3 regions of the Streptococcus ruminantium genome follow, and region 1 is predicted to be linked to each of the others. Evidence: predicted binding sites of a transcription regulator. Region 1 holds the regulator's gene; each other region holds the start of a gene.
What was found. Region 1 encodes NrdR, which represses ribonucleotide reductase genes. Its sites were predicted from a motif close to ACACNATATATNGTGT; they were not measured.
Positions count from the first base shown of each region.

Region 1 (2,273 bases):
AAGTGATCGTTGATACCTATGATAAATTTTTGATGAGTCAGATTGTCGAAGCCTGCATTATCGGAACTCTTGTTTTTGTGAGTTATTCTTTTTCGGGTATACCTTACGCTAGTATGGCAGGTATTTTGGCTGGTGTCCTATCCTTTGTTCCTTATATCGGTCCTTTGTCAGCTTGTTTGATTAGTGCTCTTTTTGTTGCGGTGCAAAATCCTTTGCTGGCTCTGTGGTCAATTGCCTTGTTCCAATTGATTCAATTGATCGAAGGAAATGTCATCTATCCTCGTGTCGTTGGACAGTCTGTTGGTTTACCAACCCTGTTTACCTTAGCTGCTGCTCTCATAGGTGGTAATTTATTTGGTCTGTTAGGAATGATCTTTTTTACTCCGATCTTTGCAGTTATTTACCGTCTAATACGAGAGTGGGTTACCATGCGATTGAAGAAACAAAATGAAATGAATTTGGAAGGCGAGTAGTTTCTCGCTTTCTTTTAATTTTAGTATTTTTGTGCTATACTGAGTTGATAAAGTTTATGTAGGAGTAAGAGTATGCGTTGTCCAAAATGTCAGAGTTTGAAATCAAGTGTCATTGATAGTCGTCAGGCTGAAGATGGCAATACCATTCGTCGTCGCCGTTCCTGTGATCAATGTGGTCAGCGTTTTACCACCTATGAACGGATTGAAGAAAAAACCTTAGTTGTTGTCAAGAAGGATGGCACAAGAGAGCAGTTTTCTCGTGAGAAAATTTTCAATGGAATTATTCGCTCTGCTCAAAAGCGGCCTGTGTCAACTGATGATATTGATGAAGTAGTTAGTCGGATTGAACAGAAAGTTCGAGCCCAAGGGGACAATGAAATTGAGTCTGATGTAATCGGGAATCTGGTGATGGAAGAATTGGTTGAGCTGGATGAGATTACCTACGTACGTTTTGCGTCAGTTTACCGTTCCTTCAAGGATGTGGAAGAATTGGAAAATCTGCTCAAACAGATGATTTCCAAAGGTAGTAAGGTGAAATCGGGTTGATATCATGAAGCCAAATGATCTATTTTCCTATATCAAAACCAGTTCTTTTACCCCAGATATTATCAGTCTCAGTCGCTGTTACCAGCCCATTATTGGCTTTGATGCTCTAGCTCTTTATTACCATCTCTATAGCTTTGCAGATCAAGGACAGGGACGTTACAAATGGACTAGCATCCTTAATCATATGAATTTGGGGATGAATCGGCTGGAGCAGGCTCTGGATATTCTGACTGCTATGGGACTCTTGGAACTTTATCAGTTGGATGATTTGATAGGACTTTCGCTGCAAGCTCCTCTGTCAGTTAAAAGCTTTCTAGCCAAGCCTTTGTATAAGCATTTATTAGCAAAACGAATTGGGGAACTGAGTCTAGAGGGGCTGATGAATCAGTTACCAAATCAGGAACAAAATATATCTAAAGCCTTTTCTGATGTTTTTACGTTGGACGGACAAGTACCAGCTATTTATGAGAGCCAACCTGATTTTGATTGGTCAGCCTTTAAGGCTCTAATGGCTAGAGATAAGCTTCTTTTTCAAAATGAAACAGAGGATATTATCGCTCTTAGTTACATAGCAGAGCAGGCAGGGTGGACTTGGTTGGAAACCTATCGTCAGGCGAAGGCGACAGCTATCGGTCAAACTATCTCAACCAAACGGTTGCAGCAGTCACGCCAATCTTTTTCCTTAGAAAATGGCAGTCTAACGGCAAAAGAAAAAGCCATTGTTCGGGAGGCCAAGGCTAAATCTAGTCTAATCTTTCTTTCAGTTCTTAAAGACCATAGAAGGGCAGCGGTGACAATGGCAGAGCGGAAGTGTTTGACAGACTTAGCCAATCTGGGATTACTAGATGAGGTCATCAATGTCTTACTACTTTATACTTTTAACAAGGTGGATTCTGCCAACCTAAATGAAAAATATGCCATGAAATTGGGCAATGACTTTTCTTACAAAGGCCTTGCTAGTGCGGAAGCAGCAGTTCTTTATCTGAGAGAGTTGAAAGCAGGCCAGGCCACCAGAGTGAGCAAACCACAAAAGACAAATATCCCCGAATGGAGCAAGGAAGAAGTTCAGCAGGGACAAACGCAAGAAGGCCAGGCAAAGCTAGCTGCTCTTTATCGTGAATTAGAAGAAATGGAAACCAAAGGAGGTGGCTGATGAAATCAGTACAAGATCGACTACCCCAAGCTAATTATAGCAATCCCAAATCCTACCAGCAACTCTATCAAGAGATTGTGAATGATGCAGAAGTAGCTGCT
Region 1 is NZ_AP018400.1:1,604,046-1,606,318, reverse strand. Features, by position in the region: gene SR187_RS07625 (AI-2E family transporter) at 1-473, shown strand, start outside; gene nrdR (transcriptional regulator NrdR) at 546-1,019, shown strand; gene SR187_RS07615 (replication initiation and membrane attachment family protein) at 1,024-2,172, shown strand; gene dnaI (primosomal protein DnaI) at 2,172-2,273, shown strand, end outside.

Region 2 (2,273 bases), 920 kb from region 1:
CATATCTTCGTTCTTACGAGCCAGTTCGTAAAATTTGTCAGGAACAGTAATACCAAGTGAGAGAGTCTTCACACGAACCTTCTCATCAGCATTTTCCTTCTTGGTAGAAAGGAAGGCGATGATGTCTGGATGGAAAACATCTAGGTAGACAACTCCTGCCCCCTGGCGCTGACCGAGTTGGTTAGAATAGGAGAAGCTATCTTCAAAGAGTTTCATAACTGGAACAACACCAGAGGCAGCTCCCTCGTAGCCCTTGATTGGTGCACCGGCTTCACGCAAGTTGCTGAGAGAAATCCCCACACCGCCACCGATACGGGATAATTGCAGAGCCGAGTTGATAGAACGACCAATCGAGTTCATATCGTCTGTTACTTGGATGAGGAAGCAAGATACCAACTCACCACGACGGGCACGCCCAGCGTTTAAGAAAGAAGGAGTCGCAGGCTGATAACGCAAGTGAATCATCTCATTTGCCAAATTCAATGCCAATTCCTCATCGCCTTCTGCAAAATACAAGGCATTGAAAAGCACACGATCTTCCATGCTTTCCAAGTAGTAGGCACCGTCGTTGGTCTTGAGGGCATACTGGTTGTAGAATTTGTATGCCGCCATGAACGATTTGAAGCGGAAGTCTTGATCTTTCAAAAATTGATCAATTTTTATGATAAATTCAGGACTGTACTGCTCCAAAAATTCTTTTTCAAGGTAGTTTTCTTCCAGTAGATAAGCAATTTTATCTAAAATGGAATCAAACTGTTTGGTATTTGGAAGGACATTCTCCTTAAAGAAAGCTTTGACAGCTTCTTGGTCTTTATGGAGGGGAATTTGCCCATTTACAGGGCGGTTAATTTCATTATTTAGACGGAAGTAGGAAACATCGCCTAACTCTTTCAAACTCATAGTTGCAATCTCTTTCTATTTATATAGGAAGGTAAAATAGTATTAAACCAAAGCTTTTAATTTTCCTGGTTGGAAGCCTGAGAAGACACCGTTTTCAGTTTCGATTACTGGTGCCGCTGAGAAACCGAGTTCTTTAACATGCTCGATAAACTCAGGTTGCTCATCTAGATTGATTTCTTTGTATTCTACATTGTGCTGGTCCAAGAATTTCTTAGTCATTTTGCATTGTACACAGTTGTTTTTTGAATAGATTGTTACCACTCAAGTTCTCCTTTGTCCATGAAGGATTATCAAAAATCCTAATTTTGTTACCAGACTAGCATACAAAATTTTGAGATGAAAGTCAAGAAGGAAGTTTAGGCAAAATCACAAAATATAGTATATTTTTATTTTGTAAAATACCATATATAGTGCTTATCCGTTCTTGATAATAGGTCTATCATTCGTGCTGTTGACCAGAAAGCTATCCTTGTCTCGTATTGTATTATGCTGAATAGTTGAAACATAAATACAACAAAGTACGATATGCTTGATAGCGACACAAAAATATTTTTTTCTTACTGAAAAGTAAAATATGACAATACTAGCTATTTATGAAAAATAAGATGAGAAATAGTTTTAAGTTTTTCATGGTCACCTCTCTCGCAGTATTCGGATACTAAATTAAATAGCAAAGAAACAAGTCTGTTTCTATAAAAATATTTATGGTATAATAAAAAGGTCAATACTATCTTTACTTGATTTTCGCTTTCTCTCAATCCTTCTGTCTGGGATTGAGTTTATTTAATAGTAGAAAGAATGAAACAAGGTCGTTTTTTTGTACTAGAATATGAAAGAAAAGTAAAAAAATATTGAAAATGATTTCAAGAAGTGGTATAATGTCCTCTGTAAGGGTTATCACGAGTAACTCACAATTTTGTAAAAACAAAGGAGAATCCAAATATGGCTTCAAAAGACTTCCACATTGTGGCAGAAACAGGTATTCATGCACGTCCAGCAACATTGCTTGTGCAAACAGCTAGCAAATTTGCTTCAGACATCACTTTGAACTACAAAGAAAAGTCTGTTAACCTTAAATCTATCATGGGTGTTATGAGTCTTGGTGTTGGTCAAGGCGCTGACGTAACAATCTCTGCTGAAGGTGCCGATGCTGACGATGCAATCGCAGCTATCACTGAAACAATGGAAAAAGAAGGATTGGCATAAAAAGATGACAGAAATGCTTAAAGGAATTGCAGCATCAGATGGTGTTGCCGTTGCTAAGGCATATCTACTCGTTCAGCCAGATTTGTCTTTCGAAACTGTTACAGTTGAAGATACAAATGCAGAGGAAGCTCGTTTGGATGCTGCTCTAGAAGCATCACAGAACGAGC
Region 2 is NZ_AP018400.1:684,249-686,521, forward strand. Features, by position in the region: gene nrdE (class 1b ribonucleoside-diphosphate reductase subunit alpha) at 1-900, opposite strand, end outside; gene nrdH (glutaredoxin-like protein NrdH) at 943-1,161, opposite strand; gene SR187_RS03350 (phosphocarrier protein HPr) at 1,843-2,106, shown strand; gene ptsP (phosphoenolpyruvate--protein phosphotransferase) at 2,111-2,273, shown strand, end outside.
Region 2: the regulator NrdR is predicted to act here: its motif matches at 1,299-1,314, upstream of nrdH (glutaredoxin-like protein NrdH).

Region 3 (2,273 bases), 410 kb from region 1:
CGACAGCCCATAGGTACTTTGAAGGAGCCTGTCAACTCGACAATCTTGTCGTAGGATAGCATATCAGGATACATCCGCTTGGTCGCACACTCAATAGCCAATTGCTTGATGTCATAGTTTGGCGAATCTGGCTCCAGATTGAGTCCTCGCTTAACCGTAAAGATCAATTTTGGGAAAATAGCTGTCCGTCCTTCACGCCCCAGTCCCTTGATACGGATATTGAGAATAGCCTTTTGAATCTCTCGCTCAAACCAAGATGTTCCCAAACCAAAACCAAGCGAGGTAAATGGAGTTTGTCCATTGGAAGTGAAAAGAGTATTGATTTCATATTCCAAGGACTGCATGGCATCATAAATATCCTTTTGAGTTTTGGCACAAGCATACTCTTCCTGCTTCTCAGGTAGAACCCAATCCTTGGCATCCTTTAAATGCTTCTGGTAATTGAGTTCGGCATAGGGGGCTAGAACTTCGTCTATGCGGTCTGCCGAACATCCTCCATACTGACTGGAAGCAACATTGGCAATGATTTGCGAAATCTGAGCTGTTGCTGTCTGAATGGACTTGGGACTTTCTACATCTGCATTCCCTATCTTAAAACCTTGAGCTAACATGCCCTTAAAATCAATCAAGCAACAGTTTGTCATAGGTGTGTAAGGGCTATAATCTAAATCGTGATAATGGATATCTCCTTTTTGATGAGCATTGGCTACATGGGCTGGTAAAAGTTTTAACCCAATCGATTTGCCAACAATCCCGGCTGTCAGGTCACGTTGAGTGTTAAAAACGTTAGCATCTTTATTGGCATTTTCATTGACAACCGACTGATCCTTACTCAACAATTTGTGAATCTCAAAGTTAATGTCCGTCGCTTGGTGACGGCGAAAATCGCGCTGGGTTCTGTACTGGATATAGCGTTCTGCCAGTTCATACAGATGAGCCTTGAGTAATTCCTGCTCCACGACTGTCTGAATTTCGTAAATCTGAACATCCTTTTCAAAACGACGGACAATCTCTGCCAAAGACGCCTCCAACACAACCTTCAAACCGGCTTCTGAAACCGGATGTTCCAATTCTTGATTGGCCCGCTGAAGAGCAGAAAAAATCTTATTCTGATCAAAGGATACCATCCGACCATCACGCTTCAACACTGCTAATTCTACACTTTGTAAGACATTTTCTCGCACGTTCATTTGACTACCTCCAAAAGTTTTACTTCTTATAGTCTAGCACTTCACAAAACAAAAATCAATATCTTGTGTCAAAAAACTTAAAATTCTTCCAAAAACACAAGATATAGTTTATTTTCCTGAAAGTAACTGAAAACAAGAGCCTGTCTAGACTCTTGTTTATTCTCCTATGAGTATATAGATTGATAACGGGAGACGGATATGATAGGGGCGGTCAGACTTACGAATTAGAGGTTTCTAACTGCAAACCGCAGGCATGGATTTTATAGACTTTATCACACATTGTATCAATATCTTCTCGATTATGACTTGCAATGATAATCGTGGTTCCCTGCTTAGCCAATTCAAAGAACAAATTTCTCATATTTAGTATGGATTCTTCGTCTAGTGCATTCATAGGCTCATCCAACAATAAAATTTTTGGTTTTTCCATGATAGCTTGTGCAATCCCCATCTTTTTCTTCATCCCTAGCGAGAAGTGTTTGACCTTCTTATCCCGATATTCAGAGAGACCAACCGTTTCGAGAGTTTGCTCAATGACCTCATTAGAACATTTTTTGTTAATACTTAATAACAACCGCAAGTTATCATATGCAGTCAGGTTAGCTAAAAAAGAAGGTTCTTCAATCAGGACACCCATATCTGAGGCAAAACTGCTGGAATTGGCTATTTCCTTACCATCTATCCAGATTTCACCTCGCTTAGGCTTTATAAGACCTGCTAGCAACTTAAAGAACACTGACTTGCCTGAACCATTCTTTCCGACAATACCAATGATTTCTCCTGCTTTAAAAGAAACCGTAATGGCATCAAATATCTGTTGATGACCAAAGCTAAAAGAAACATCTTTTATTTCTATTGGATTCATATTCTGACGACTCCCTTTCTCTGTATATGTATAAAAATAAGCACGAGATAGATACTTCCCGAAACAAAGCTAAATCCTAGACTAGTCACCGTATCTGCTATGCTTGATTGAAAACTGATAATACCCATATAGCAAATCGTCAAAACTGCTGCGGTATGTGTATGACCGATCCATCTATCAAGGAAAAAATACAAGCCACTTAATTGTAAGGTTAAGCA
Region 3 is NZ_AP018400.1:2,014,921-2,017,193, forward strand. Features, by position in the region: gene nrdD (anaerobic ribonucleoside-triphosphate reductase) at 1-1,190, opposite strand, end outside; gene SR187_RS09490 (ABC transporter ATP-binding protein) at 1,408-2,055, opposite strand; gene SR187_RS09495 (hypothetical protein) at 2,052-2,273, opposite strand, start outside.
Region 3: the regulator NrdR is predicted to act here: its motif matches at 1,285-1,300, upstream of nrdD (anaerobic ribonucleoside-triphosphate reductase).